One region of the Pseudoflavonifractor intestinihominis genome, then DNA from elsewhere that is predicted to be linked to it. Evidence: riboswitches for the same ligand, from Rfam matches in the RefSeq annotation. Region 1 holds a riboswitch; the other holds the start of a gene.
The links. Region 1 has a riboswitch for cobalamin ahead of WMO64_RS06180 (ABC transporter ATP-binding protein). Riboswitches for the same ligand answer to the same signal wherever they lie in the genome.
Positions count from the first base shown of each region.

Region 2: linked by a shared signal. The riboswitch ahead of WMO64_RS01670 (homing endonuclease associated repeat-containing protein) and the one ahead of WMO64_RS06180 (ABC transporter ATP-binding protein) in region 1 are both predicted to bind cobalamin.

Region 1 is NZ_JBBMFK010000007.1:132,692-140,119, reverse strand. It holds gene WMO64_RS06185 (SpoIIE family protein phosphatase) at 1-1,154, opposite strand, end outside; gene WMO64_RS06180 (ABC transporter ATP-binding protein) at 1,345-2,115, opposite strand; cobalamin riboswitch at 2,305-2,505, opposite strand; gene hemL (glutamate-1-semialdehyde 2,1-aminomutase) at 2,583-3,866, opposite strand; gene hemB (porphobilinogen synthase) at 3,866-4,849, opposite strand; gene cobA (uroporphyrinogen-III C-methyltransferase) at 4,921-6,411, opposite strand; gene hemC (hydroxymethylbilane synthase) at 6,408-7,271, opposite strand; gene WMO64_RS06155 (precorrin-2 dehydrogenase/sirohydrochlorin ferrochelatase family protein) at 7,268-7,428, opposite strand, start outside.
Region 2 is NZ_JBBMFK010000002.1:69,090-76,517, reverse strand. It holds gene WMO64_RS01695 (hypothetical protein) at 1-768, opposite strand, end outside; gene WMO64_RS01690 (hypothetical protein) at 749-1,405, opposite strand; gene WMO64_RS01685 (RNA polymerase sigma factor) at 1,398-1,892, opposite strand; gene WMO64_RS01680 (hypothetical protein) at 2,828-3,214, shown strand; gene WMO64_RS01675 (hypothetical protein) at 3,582-3,773, shown strand; cobalamin riboswitch at 4,505-4,729, shown strand; gene WMO64_RS01670 (homing endonuclease associated repeat-containing protein) at 4,822-5,790, shown strand; gene WMO64_RS01665 (ABC transporter substrate-binding protein) at 5,866-7,428, shown strand, end outside.

The DNA of each region.
Region 1 (7,428 bases):
ACCCGGTTGGCCGCCCGGTCGAAAATGGCGGCGGAGTCGTTGTCGTTGGGCGTCCCGCCGTTCAGGCTCTGCCGCAGGGACTCCTGCAGGGACCGGAAGGCCCCCGCCGCCCCGTCCAGCCGGTCCCGCAGGTACTCCTGGGCCTTGGCCGTGGTGTCCCGCCGCCGCTCGGACACCGACAGGGCCGCCGCCCACCGGAAGGCCCGCTGGGGCAGCATCAGGAAGAGGACCGAGGCAATAAAGACCTCGTAGAGGATGGCGATCTGAAAACCGTTGTCCCAGGTCCACAGCACCGCCACCGCGTTGGCAATAACGTAGGCCAGGGCGGCGAAGAGCTTGCCCTGCCGCCGGAACACGCCGGTGATGAGCCCGGCAAAGCCGAAGGCCATGCTGCAAAAGGGCGCGCCGCCGGAGGCCACGTCCATGGCCAGCCCTGCCGCCACGCCCGCCGCCGCTCCCACGCCGATGCCGCACTGATACCCCGCCACCATCACTGCCAGGGCGGCGGAAAACCGGCCCAGGGAGATGGTGCCGTCAAAGAGGGTGATCTTGCTCAGGGTGATGAGCACGGTGCCGCCCAGGATGAGAAAGCTCACCAGCTGCCGCACGGTCAGCTCGCCGCCCTCCTCCTTCCGCTTCCAGGGGGAAAAGGCCAGACGGTAGAAGTAGACCGCCCCGGCGGTGAGGATGAGCTCGGTGGCGAAAAAGATGGTGTCCACCGTCAGCCAGCCCCGCTTGGACAGGTACACAAAGCCGGTGACAAAGTTCATGGCCGCCGACACGGCGGGCATGAACCAGGTCCAGCGGTAGGCCTTCACGTCATAGAAGGCGAAGGACACGGAGAAGATCAGGATGGCCGCCGCCACATACCGCAGTCCCTGGGTAAAGCCCTGAAAGGAGAGGTACCCGAAGCAGGCCCCCAGCAGGGCGGAGAAGCCGTCCAGCCCGGAGCCGGAGGCCCCCACCATGGCCAGCCCGAAAGGTGCGCTGCCGCCGAAGATCTCCGCCCCCGACAGCATGGCCCCCAGCAGGAACCGGATCGCGCACTCCGCCGTGCGCACCAGCGCCGGGGCACGGAGCACCAGACGGCCTGTGTCCCGCATCTCCTCCCTGGCCCGGGCGGCCCGGGTCTTCAGCTTTTCCTTCGTCGCCATGTTCCGCACGTCTCCTTTTTCCTCCCGGCTTGTCCCACCGGGAGGTGCATCGGAGACAGTATAATCCATTATATGGAAAAACTTAGTCGGAATCAGACGCGCCTTCAAAGAATCAAAGTACAAAAAAGCGCCGTTCTCCCCATTATATCTATAGAAAGCGGCGCTTTCTGTCACAAATTCCTGGAAATTCTCAGCGCCGTCCCAAAGGCCGGAAGAGAATGTGGAGCACGCCGTCACGGTCAGCGAGCGCCTGAGCGTCCACCTGGTAGACCGCGCGGATCACCTCCTCGGTGAGCACCTCCCGGGGCGTCCCTTCCGCCACCACCCGGCCGTCCTTGACCGCGTACAGCCTGTCGCAGTACATGGCGGCAATGTTCAGATCTTGAATGGCGGCCAGCACCGTCTTTCCCAGGCCCTTCACCAGGTCCATCAGCTCCATCTGGCGCCTGACGTCCAGGCGGCCGGTGGGCTCGTCCAGCAACAGGCAGGGGGTCTGCTGGGCCAGGGCGCGGGCCAGGATGATCCGCTGCTGCTCTCCCCCGGACAGGGTGGAGAACCTGCGCTCCTCACATCCCGCCATACCCACGGCGGCGATGGCCTCCCGGACGATGGGGCCGTCCTCCCCGGCGTCTTTTCGGAGAAATCCCCCGCGGAGCCCGCGGCCCATGGAAACCACCTCCCCCACCGTGAAGTCAAAGCTGCATCCGTCGTTCCGGGCCACCACGCCCAACTTCCGGGCCCACTCCCGGGGAGGCCAGTCCGCCGCCGGCCGTCCGTCCAGGTACACCGCCCCGGCGGCGGGCGTGAGGATCTGGCCGATGCAGCGGAGCAGAGCGCTTTTTCCGCTGCCGTTGGGGCCGATGATGCCCACAAACTGGCCGTCCTCCGCCGTGATGTCCAGGCCCCTCAGGATTTCCCTTCCCCCCAGCTGGACCCGCAGGTCCTGCGCCGTAATCTTCATCCTTCCCACCTCCAAAGCCGTAGTTTCTGTACGCGGGCCCATAAAACAGCCCCACGACCTCCGCCCGCTCCCCTGCCGCCAAATGCCCGAGAAACAAAGACGCCTGCTTTTTCAAAAAGCAGGCGTCTTTGTTTTGGACAAGGTCCCCCCTTGTCCAAAGCTCAGACGGGTTACTTTCTGCGGAAGATCCCCCATCGTTCCTATCAAGCAGGTTTCCTGGCTTACGGCTCCTCACGTCCCGCGCCTTCTCGCCGGCATACGCCCGGCAATGGCCTGGGAGATCTCCTCCCCGCGGTCTGCTCCCCGAATACAGTGACCGGATCGCTCGGGATTCTCACCCGATTCCCTTTCACCTCATCCATGATGAGCACTTGATAAGTACACAGTATTCCATTATCCGGGCAAAATCCCCGGCTCTCATTCCATACAGGTTCCCCTGACTATTCTCCCCTGTCCGGGGAAAGGACTCAGGCCAGGCTGCCCAGCACGGCCCCGGCGGCCTCCAGCGTGCGGCTCAGGTCCTCATGGCTGTGGGCGGCAGAGACGAACATGGCCTCGAACTGGGCGGGGGCCAGATAGATGCCCCGCTCCAGCATGCCGGCGAAATACCGGGCGTACATGGCCACGTCGCTGCCCTTGGCGTCGGTAAAGCTGTTCACGTCGGTAGGGGTGAAGAAGGGGGCCAGCAGGGAGCCCACCTGGTTGATATGCACCGGCGCGCCGGTGCGCTCCGCCGCCTCCCGCAGGCCGCCGGCCAGCAGAGCGGCGTAGTCCCCGATCTGGGTATACACCTCCGGGTGGTCCTTCAGATAGCGCAGCTGGGCCAGGCCCGCGGCCATGGCCACCGGGTTGCCGCTGAGGGTGCCCGCCTGGTAGACCGGGCCGCAGGGGGCCACCTGCTCCATCATCTGCCGGCTGGCGCAGTAGGCGCCCACGGGCATGCCGCCGCCGATGATCTTGCCGAAGGTGACAATGTCCGCCTTCACGCCGTAGTAGGCCTGGGCGCCGCCCAGGGCCAGGCGGAAGCCGGTGATGACCTCGTCAAAGATGAGCAGAGCGCCGTACTTGTCGCACAGGGTCCGCAGGCCCTCCAGGAAGCCGGGGGCGGGGCCCACCACGCCCATGTTGGCGGCCACAGGCTCCACGATGACGGCGGCCACCTGGCCGGGGTTCTGCTCCAGCAGGGTCTCCACGCTCTTCAGGTCGTTGAACTGGGCGGTGAGGGTGTCCTGCACCACCACCTCCGGCACACCCGCGGAGGTGGGATGTCCCCCCGCCAGGGCGGAGGAGCCGGCCCCCACCAGAAGGCAGTCGGAATGGCCGTGGTAGCAGCCCTCGAACTTGATGAGCTTGTCCCGGCCGGTGACGCCCCGGGCCAGCCGCAGGGCGGACATGACCGCCTCGGTGCCCGAGTTGACCATGCGCACCATCTCGATGTTGGGCACCAGCTCCACCATCAGCTCGGCGATCTCCACCTCACGGGCGGTGGGCGCGCCGAAGGACAGGCCGTCCTTCACCGCCTTCTCCACCGCCTCCCGGATGACCGGGTGGTTGTGGCCCAGGATCATGGGGCCCCAGGAACCCACATAGTCCACATACTTTCTGCCGTCCTCGTCCCAGAGGTAGGCGCCGTCGGCCCGGGTGATAAACCGGGGGGCCATGCCCACGGCCCGGAAGGCCCGCACCGGGGAGTTGACCCCGCCGGGCAGCACACGCTTCGCCTCTTCAAAGAGCTGTTCGCTGCGGTCCATCAGCCGATATCCCCTTTCTTCATGGCCTGGGCCAGTTCCTTGGCGTAGTAGGTGATGAGGATGTCCGCCCCGGCCCGGAACACGGAGACGGCGCTCTCGCACATGATGCGGTACTCGTCAATGAGCCCGGCGGCGGCAGCGGCCTTCACCATGGCGTACTCGCCGGACACGGAATAGGCCGCCATGGGCAGGTCAAAGGCGTCCTTGCACTCCCGGATCACGTCCAGGTAGGCCAAGGCGGGCTTGACCATCAGGATGTCGGCACCCTCGTCCACGTCCAGGGCGCACTCCTTGATGGCCTCCCGGCGGTTGTGGGGGTCCATCTGGTAGCCCTTCCGGTCGCCGAAGGAGGGCGCGGAGCCCGCCGCCTCGCGGAAGGGGCCGTAGAAGGCGGAGGCGTACTTGGCGGAGTAGGACATGATGGGCACATTCTTGTACCCGGCCCCGTCCAGAGCGGTCCGGATGGCGCCGATGCGGCCGTCCATCATGTCGCTGGGGGCCACCATATCCGCCCCGGCCTGGGCGTGGGAGAGGGCGATCTTGGCGATCATCTCCAGGGTCTTGTCGTTGTCCACCTCGTGGCCGCAGAGGATACCGCAGTGGCCGTGGTCGGTGTACTCGCACATGCACACGTCGGTGACCACATAAAAGTCGGGGAACTCCTTCTTGATGGCCCGGATGGCCTCCTGCACCACGCCGTTCTCCACCCAGGCGGAGGTGCCCACGGCGTCCTTGCTGGCGGGCAGGCCGAAGAGGATGCACCGGCCCACGCCGGCGTCCAGGCACTCCTGCACCGCCTCGCCCACGGTGTCCAGACCGTAGTGGTACTGGCCCTCCAGGGCGGGGATGGGGCGGCGGCCCTTCAGGGTCTCGTCCACAAAGATGGGGTAGATCAGGCTGTCGGGGGACATGCGGGTCTCCCGGCACATCCGCCGGATGCTGTCATTCCCGCGCAGACGGCGGGGGCGTTGAATGAGTTCCATCATGCTGCTTCCTTTCAGTGGGCGGGGGTTCCGCCCGGATTGGTCCCTTAGCGCAGGCCCGGACCAGGGCCTTAAAACATGCTGCTGATTTTCTCCACCATGGCGTCGATGGTGGCCCGCTGGGCCACCACCACGGGGATGCCGTGGGCTCTGGCCTGGGCGGCGGTCTGCTCCCCGATGCACACGCCGGTGATGCGGTCAAAGGGGAAGTCCTCCCCCACGGTGGACACAAAGCCCTTCACCGTGGAGGCGCTGGTGAAGGTGACCAGGGTGCCCTCCTCCGCCAGCAGCCGGTCCCGCAGCTCCTCAGAGCGGGGATTGTCGTACAGCGTGCGGTAGACGGCAATGTCGTCATAGGAAATTTTAGCCCCATCCAGGGCGTCCGTCAAGGCCTTGGAGCCCAGCTCCGCCCGGAGCAGGAGCACCTTGCCTCGGGCCAGACCGGCCAGGCCCGCCCCCAGGTGGGCCGCGTCGTACACCTCGGGCACATAGTCGGCCCGCAGGCCGTGGGCCAGCAGGGCTTTGGCGGTTCCAGGGCCGATGGCCGCCAGCTTCACGGTCCCCAGGGCCCGGGCGTCCCTGCCCATGGTCTCCAGGGTGCGCCAGACCGTCTCCACCCCGGCGGCGCTGGTGAATACTAGCCACTCATAGCCGGAAATGGCGTTCAGGGCCGTCTCCATGGCGGGACAGGGCAGGATGGGCACGGTCTCGATGCAGGGGTACTCCACCACTTGGGCGCCCATAGCCCGCAGGCGGGGCGCCAGGGTGCCGGAACGCTCCTTGGGCCGGGTCACCACTACGGTGCGGCCCTTGAGGGGCAGGGCATCGAACCAGTCGAACTTGTCCGCCAGGCCACAGACCTGGCCGAAAATGCTGATGGCGGGGCTTTCAATATGGTGCTCCGCCGCCGCCTGGGCCAGGGTAGCCGCGGTGGCGTTGACCCGGCGCTGGCCGGGTGTGGTGCCCCGCTCCACGATGGCAGCGGGGGTGTCCGGGTCCATACCCGCGGCGGTGAGCCCGGCGCAGATGGCGGGCAGGCTGCTCACCCCCATGAGGAACACCAGGGTGCCCTTGGTGCGCACCAGGGCCTCAAAGTCGATGTCCAGGGCCTTGCCCGCCCGGGCGTGTCCGGTGATGATGTGGAGGGAGGAGGTAAAGTCCCGGTGGGTCACCGGGATGCCCCCGTAGGCGGGCACGGCGATGGCAGAGGTCACGCCGGGCACCTCCTGGAAGGGGATGCCGTGCTCGGCCAGCAGCTCCAGCTCCTCGCCGCCCCGGCCGAAGAGGAAGGGATCGCCGCCCTTCAGCCGCACCACGTTCTTCCCCTCCTGGGCCTTGCGCAGGAGAATGCGGTTGATCTCATCCTGGGGCACCAGATGGTGGGAGGCCTGCTTGCCCACGTCGATGGCCTCGGCTTTCTCCGGGATGAGTGCCAGGATCTCCGGGGCCACCAGCCGGTCGTACACCACCACTTCCGCTTTTTCCAGGGCCTCCAGGCCCTTGCGGGTCAGCAGGCCCGGGTCTCCCGGACCGGCCCCCACCAGCGTCACCATGCCGCTCATTCCGCCGCCTCCTTTATCCGGCGGGCCAGGGCCTCCCCCAGCTGCTCCGCCTCACTCACAGGACCGGAAATCCGGTCCCGCCGTCCGTTTTCGTCCATTCCGGTGAGAATCAGGGTATCCCCGTCCACCACGCCGTGGGCCGCCACCGGCGAGGAACAGCCCCCGTCCAACACCCGCACAAAGGCCCGCTCGGCCAGAGCGCAGGCGGTGCCGTCCTGGTCCGCCACAGCGGCCAGACAGGGGTAGTTCTCCCCCGCCTGGGTCTGGACTGCCAGGATGCCCTGTCCGGCGGCGGGGATGATCTCCTCCGCCGTAAAGTACCGGGCAATGCGCCCCTCCAGCCCCAGCCGCTTCAGCCCGGCGGAGGCCAGCACCAGGGCGGAATACTGCCCCTCGTCCAGCTTCCGCAGGCGGGTCTGCACGTTGCCCCGCACCGGGGCCACCTCCATATCGGGGTACAGGGCCGCCAGCTGGATGGCCCGGCGGCGGGAGGCGCAGCCGATGGGCAGGGACGGGTCCAGCTCCGTCTTTCCCGCGGGCAGCACCAGGGCGTCCCGGGGGTCCTCCCGTTTGGAGAAGGCCGCCAGGGGCAGCCGTGGGTCGGTCTCCATGGGCAGGTCCTTGCAGGAGTGGACGGTGATGTCCACCCGGCCCTCCAGCAGAGCCGCGTCCAGCTCCCGGACAAAGAGGCCCTTGCCGCCCACCTTGTCCAGGGTGCGGTCCAGAATTTTATCGCCGGTGGTCTTCATGGTCACCAGCTCCAGCTCGATACTGGGGTCAAAGGCCCGGATGGCCTCCATCACCAGCTGAGACTGGGTGACAGCCAGGACGCTCTCCCGGCTTCCGATGCGCAGCTTCATCCTTTTCCCTCCTTCAGGGTCTCCCGGATGGCGGCGGCCGCTCTGGCCACCGCCCTGTGGTCGTTATTGGCGGACACCACGCCGGCCACCAGCTCCTCCCCCAGGCACACCGCTGGGAAGAGGAAGGTGCACTCCTCCCGCCGGTCGGCCACGCTGA
Region 2 (7,428 bases), on a different contig from region 1:
CAGGCACAGACAGTAAAGAATGGGCCGCCAGAGAGGGGCACCGTCACCCCCTAAGAGCTGGGCGTCATAGCTCAGGATGCCGGACCAGGCGCAGCTGCTGAGCCGATAGAGCCCCTCCGCGATTACGGCCAGCCCCTCGGGCAGCAGAAACCGGGAGAAGAGGGACACCAGCCCCACTTGGAATGCGGCAGGGAGGGCCAGACAGAGGGCAGCCCCTGCCATGGCCGCCGCCGGGCGGTGGGCCAGGGCGGAGCAGAGGAGCACCAGCCCCGCGGCGCACAGCCCGCCCAGCAGGGAGAACAGCATCTCCCAGCCCCAGAGGGCCAGCGGCCCCGTCGTCTCCCACAGCGGGATCCGTGAGACAGAGTTTCCCGCACCGAAGGGGGCCGGTACACCGCCGCAGAGCAGGGCGTTGAGGCAGAAGGCCAGCAGGCCGGGGAACAGGGAGGAGGCCGCCCCATAGCCCAGTCCCAGGGCCAGCTTTGGGGCAAAAGTGCCCCGCAGGCCGAGCCGCCCTACCCGAATCAGAGCATCAGTCCGCCCGGCGCGCTCGCAGCAGAACAGCCGGGAGAGCCCAGCCACCTGGAGAAAGAGGATCAGGATGGAGGCTATGTTGACGTTGAAGTTGTAGACATTGATCCAGAAACCGCTGGGATCCCGGGCATAGGGAATGGTGCCCCACAGCGTCAGGCATACAGCCAGGATCAGGGCCGCGTACAGCTCCCGGAAGGTAATAAATTTCTTCCACTCAGCACTCAGTACGCACATAGCCGCCTCCTTTCACTCCGGCCGCCGCCAGGGCAGTCCCCAGACCAATAGGGATCAGCCACCCCCACAGGGGCAGGGCGGCCAGCCAGGCCTCCAGGCGCAGCCCCATCAGAGGGGCGCACAGCCCCATCCACAGGGTACCTCCCAGCAGACCCAGACTGGCGGTACGTATTCCCAGGGAGAACAGCAGCAGTGCGCCCCCCAGCAGGGCGGTGGAGGAGGCCCCGCACAGAGCCAGGCCCAGGGGGAATGGGCTATTCCAAGCGGCGGCCAGATACAGGGCCAGCAGGGCCGCCGCCGTGCTGCCGAAGAGCACCGTGAACCGGGCCAGGCACATCTGGTGGAAGGAGAAGCGGAAGGTGCGCTCCAGCTCCCGCATCCGGGGCTCGTTCCGCCAGAAGTAGCGGAAGTAGAGCAGGAACAGCGGCAGAGGAGCGGCGCAGAAGGTGGCGGTAAAGGGAATGGCCAGTCTTCCAGCCAGAAGTCCGGCCAGCAGGGACAGCCCTACCGCCCCCAGAAATAGGCCGGGAGGCAGCTCGGCCAGGGCGGGTCTCAGCAGCTGTGCCGGACTCACCTTATGGGCCTGCTGGGGTAGGGAGGCCCTGAGCCACTGAATGGTCTGTGCTTGTCTATCCATACCCATCCTCCTTTAATTGCTCCGCCATGGCCCGCCGGGCAGCGGAGAGCCGCCAACGCACGGTGGAGAGGGGATTGTCCGTCATGGCGGCGATCTCCTTGGGGGTGAAGCCGTGGAAGTAATGGAGCACCGTCGCCTCCCGCTGGAGGGGCGGCAGCCTGTCCAGCGCCTGCTCCAGAGCAGCCCGGTCCAGCACCTGGCCGCTGGGGTCTGGTTCGCTCAGCTTGTCCAGCTCCTCCGGGGCGGAGGCCAGTCTGCCCTGGAGCCGGAACAGATCCACGCACTTGTGGTGGGCGATGGTGAACAGCCAGCTCTGGAAGTTGCGCCTTACAAAGGTTTTCCGGTGCCGCAGGACCGCCAGGAAGGTCTCCTGAGTCACGTCTTGAGCGTCCTGCTCCCGGCCGGTGGTGCGGAGGGCGTAGGCGTAGATCCGGGGATACCAGTGACCTACCAGCTCCTCCAGTGCGCCCTCATCACCATCAGACATTCTCCGCAATAGGGTGTCATCATGCCAGCCCATACTCCATCACCCCCTCTGTCTGGTAGTATAACGGACAAGTAGGCCCAAAAGAACAAGGTTCAGGCAGAAAATATATGTGGGTGTATCGTGCCAGTAGTCACAGACGGCAAGAAGGGGACCTGCCGTAATATTTTTATAGAAAATATCAGTTAGATATATTAAAAGGACGCCCGTAGCAATTAGCATGATTTTTTCCATTCACTGAAATAAGGCGGCTCGTATTGGGACATCCGCCCATATTCTTTGCAGACAAGATTTTGGCACATCAAATGTCAGACCGCTGCAGACACTTTTTCATGTAAGCTGCGACCTATGCTGGATAGGGCCTTATGGCAATCAAAGCATCGATTTCCCTTCACTCAGTCCTCATAATCCCCCCTGGCATGACAAGATGATAAAACAAGTACCGCGCATTCCCACTTCTTATGTACAAAAAGAAGTACGGAGCACATGTCTTTACCTCCCAGGCCTCCACTCGAAGGCCGGGGCTTCTGCTTGCCGCTGTTTCGCGGACTGCCTTCTACTCAACCTGCACACAAAGGCGCTTTTAGTTTCCCAGGAATCATTTTTTGCAATGCAATGCAGGTTTGGCAAAACCCACTGGATAACCAAAGCAGCATACTGCTCGAACAGTATTTCTGCGACATGGAAAATCGAATTTGGAAATTAAAATCGTTATGCTCCGCTTTGCATAGAATAAATTTCGATGGATTACGATTTGGAGGATATTGTGTAGACCCAGGGACACAAAGAATGGAGGACCGTAGCATGCCGCAGAAAACAATTTATGTACCGCACGCATCTTACAGGATAATAGTAGCATTAAGGCATTTTTGGGAGCGGTTTCAGAGACCAAAATCACGGAGTTCAGACGCATCTATACAGGAGATGACTGGATAGATATGTTTGGCGGTGTGGGTCAGCGTCTTGAGCCGCCTGATGCCATGATAGAGGATGGGGAGCACAACTGTTATATTATCCGGTACATGCAGGACCGGATAGAGGACCTGGAGCAATTGCGCCACTGTTACCAGAGTGCAGCAGATAGATATTATTTTGCTCGGGCCGAGAGCAGCTCAGATTTGCCAGAGCTGTATATCGTGTTCTTATGCAACTATGACTACTATGGGCTTGGCCATGCAATGTACTATATGGATGATATCTATGATGGCTATGAGATTGACAATGGGCGCCATATGGTTATACTTAACAGTCGATATCGCGTCGCAAATGCAGCACCACAGATTATAGGGGTGCTGGATAGCATCCGCGCCAAAGAAGATAGTTAGACGACAAAAAATCCGAAACGGGGCCGGGTCAGCTACACTGTCCCGGCCCCAAGATGTTTTATGAGGTGTGTGCTGAGAATTAAATAGAAACTACTGGCTGCCTGTGTTATTATATCTATCACAGAAAAAAGATTGGCAAACCAACGGAAGCAAAGACGCTTGTCTTGTGTAATTTTAAATTCACAACATTGTTTGATAGCTGCTTCGTGTTTCATTTTTGAAGAATTATATACAAGGCTGCGGTGTTGGAAAAGATTACAGATATATCTGGCCTTTTAGAATAGCGAGCTGTGATGTAGTATCGTTTCAGCAACCAATACCGCAGTTCAGATTAAAAGGATAAGTGTTAAAGAGGGAGGTGAATGTTATGTCAGATGCCAAACCTACCTTTGCTGCAGATATGAGGGATTATGATCGGATACAAGCTACCATGCATTTGATGGACGAACTTGCCAAGGGACGGATGTCAGGCGAAGAGAAGGGCTGGCTTACATCGGAGGATCTAAGGAAGCATTTTAGATCTAAGGCAAATGATCCTAAGTTATCCGACGTTGAATAAAATAACGGATAAGGAACAGGCCCAGTTTACGCATCACTCAGAATAAACTTTCTGGGCGTCGGGTATAATCCACGTTGCCGCAGTCGGCGCCACAGTTCAACTATACCCAGGTCCGGATTACACCGGCGTATATCGCGGATCAATTTCAACTCCGCCTCCGTATGCTGGTTGGGGTGGCCTTGGGGCCGCCGGATGCTACACTTCCATCCCAGAGGGCCTTCCAGAAGTAGATGTACGACCGGCTCTTGTTGTATTTCCGGCTGGCGGGCCTGATGACGCATTTCTCTGTGTATTTCATCAGAGATTGCCGGTATGCCATGTCCTGTGTTATATCTTGCTCATGAAGAAAATGGCCCCCTTTCGTTAAGCTATTGTGTCGCAACTCAACTTTAATCGATGAGGCCGTATCCTTTATTCCTTTTTTATTCAGCTGTCCAACATATATTATACTCCTACACAAAATAAAAGATAAAAGGAAAACATGTAACCGCGCTTGCAATATGCAGACAAATGAAGTATAATGAACAAAACTAAATATGAGACAGATACGATGAGAAACTTGTTTCTGAACAGGTGCTCTTTATCACAAGCCGGTGGGAATCCGGCGCGGAAGACCGTATTCGTCGAAGGACGTCAGCCGGCAGTGATCGTACATGATTAGCACCTTTTGGAACTCGTAGCCTGTTTTATATCATTGCGGCCTTTCCAGAGGGGAAGGGCCGCTTTTTTCTTTGGACAATCCAGCTTTTTGTGGCCCCTCGGCAACAGAGGGGCTGAACAAGGGAATCGGGTGAGAATCCCGGACGGTAACCGCCGCTGTATGCGTGATGTCCGCTGCTCGTCACCAAACGTGAGCCATTGGGGACGTACCCTGAGAAGGCAGAGCATGTCGGCGAAGGCAGGAAGTTCCTGCCCCAAGCGCAAGTCAGAAGACCTACAAAAAGAGACTCCGCCAGGTACGGGACGCCGTGCCTGGCAGCTGCGCGCACAGAAAAACGGCTGTGGACATCATGTCCGCAGCCGTTTTTTGCGGAGAAGGGGAGCGTATATGGAGAAACACAATAGCATGGACGGGCGGAAGGCACGGCTGATGGACCTTTTCTTACAGGAGGGGCCCCTGAGCCCGGCGGAGGAGGCCCTGTGTGGGGGCTGGACCCTGGACAGGGAGGAGGGGGCGGAGCTCTGCGCCGCCTTCACCGATGAGGAGCTGCTGGGCCTGCTGCGGGAGACCGCAGAGCGGCTGGGGCACTCCCCGGCCCAGGGGGAGGTCCACTGGCTTCTGAAGGACTATCTCCGCAGCCGGTTCCGGAACTGGCCGGGCGCCCTGCGGGCCGCCGGTCTGAGCCGCGCCGCGGGACAGGGCGGACTCCCGCCGGAGCGGGCCGCCCAGCAGGAGCGGGAGGTCCGGCAGCTGCTGGACAAGGTGGCGGCGGCGGCCAAGGCCCTGGGGCGGCTCCCTCACCCGTCAGACCTGCCCGAAGTAGGGCGCCGGCTGAGCAAGCGTTACCAGACCTGGAATCAGGTGCTGGCCGCTGCCAGCGCGGACCAGGCCGTGGCCGCCGGCCTGCGGAAGTTTGACGACCTGAGCCCAGCGGACAGGCAGCAGCTGGACCGGCTGGGGGCGCTGGCCCAGAGGCTCAACCGGGCCCCCCTGCGCAGCGAGGTGGACCCGGAGCTGCGGAGTGCCCTGGTGCGCCGCTTTGGCTCCTGGCGGAACGCCCTCTACCAGATCGGCCTGGAGCCGGTACAGCGGATCACCCCCTTTGTCAACGCCCCCCTGACCAGGGGGCAGGACCGGGCCCGGGCCGCCCACAGGGGGGACCTCTACGACTGCCACTACCGGCTGCTGCGGCCGGACCGGGAGACGGCGGCGGACCTGGCCTTTCTCCGGCAGTTGGCCGACCGGCTGGGCCGCCCGCCCCGCCGCCGGGAGGTGCCCCCCGAGATCCGCAGGCGGCTGCAGGAGGCCTGCGGCTCCTGGTCCAACGCCCTGTTCCAGCTGGGACTGGAGGGGTAGCTTTATTCCGGGAACTCCGCACAGCTCCGCTGTGCGTTTCCATCCATATGATCGCTGAAGAAAGGGAGAGTATTGATGAAGAAAAAACCGCTGTTATCCGCACTGCTGGCCGCCGTGCTGGCCCTGTCTCTCACCGCCTGCGGCGGGACCTCCGCCCCCGCCGGGTCCGGGACCCCCGCCGGCTCCGAACCCCCCGCCGCCTCGGTGGACCAGACCCGGGAGATCGTCTTTGCCGCCTCCCGTGACCAGTGCCCCGGTGAGCAGGACGCCTACTACGCCTCCATGTCCCTGGGGGTATGGGAGCCCCTGATTACCAAGGACGAGCACGGCAAGCCCGCCCCCGCCCTGGCCACCGAATGGGAGCACAACGAGGACTCCACTGTGTGGACCTTCCACCTGCGGGAGGGGGTCACCTTTTCCAACGGCACCCCCTTCAACGCCGACATCGTGCTGGCCAACTTCGACCGCATGAAGAAGGGGCCCTTCGAGTCCTCCTTCTATGGCCTGAACATCGACACCATCTATCCCGGCCTGGTCTCCTATGAGAAGACCGACGACTACACCGTGGTGCTCACCCTCTCCGAGGGCCAGCCCCTGCTGGATTACACCATGGTCAACTACGGCTCTGCCATCTTTGAGCCCTCCTGCTTCGCTGAGGACGGCACCTTCAGCGGCTTCCCCATCGGCACCGGCCCCTATGTGGTGACGGAAAACGTGCTGGGCCAGTACTGCGTGATTGAGCGCAACGACAACTACTGGGGCACCCCCGGCATCGCCCAGACCTTCCGCTTCAAAGTCATCCCCGACGCCGAGACCCGCTATACCGCCCTGCGGGCCGGTGAGGTCCAGGGCCTGTGCGATCTGGGCGCCATCTCGCCCGCCCAGGCCGCGGAGATCGACGGCGACCTGGCCTACAACGTCTCCGTGGGCGATTCCGGCATCACCCACTTCCTCAACGTCAACGGCGGGGCCTTCCCCTTCAACGACGTGCAGATGCGGGAGGGCCTGTCCCTGCTGCTGGACCGACAGACCATCATCGACAGCTTCTACAACGGCTACGGCATCGCCGCCGGAGGCTTCCTGAACTACACCTCCCCCTTCTATGAGGAGCAGCCTGTCCAACACGACCCGGAGAAGGGGGCCCAGCTCATCCGCGAGGTGGTGGGGGACCAGGCGGTGGAGCTGCGGTTCCTGCTGCCCGGCGTGGACGCCAACCGCTACCCCTATCAGGAGGAGGCCGAATACATCCAGGCCCTGCTGGAGAACATCGAGGGCACCAACATCAAGGTCAATATCCAGCAGATGGACTGGGGCCCCTGCAAGGACGAGATGAAGGCGGGCAACTACAGCATGTGCCTGAAAATCCAGGGCCTGCCCTCCGCCAACCCATTCTCCCTGTTCAAGGGCTTTTTGTACAGCGAAGGCAGCACCAATATCAACTACGGCCTGGGCTACCATAACGACCACGTGGATGAACTCATTGAGGAGGCGTCCACCTGCCTGGACGCCGACCGGCTGACGGCCATCTACAAGGAGCTCCAGGAGATCTCCGCCGAGGACTTCCCCAACATCCCCGTGCTTTACTCCCAGGAGGTGGTGGCCTCCTCCAGCGACATCACCGGCTATCAGGCCACGGTC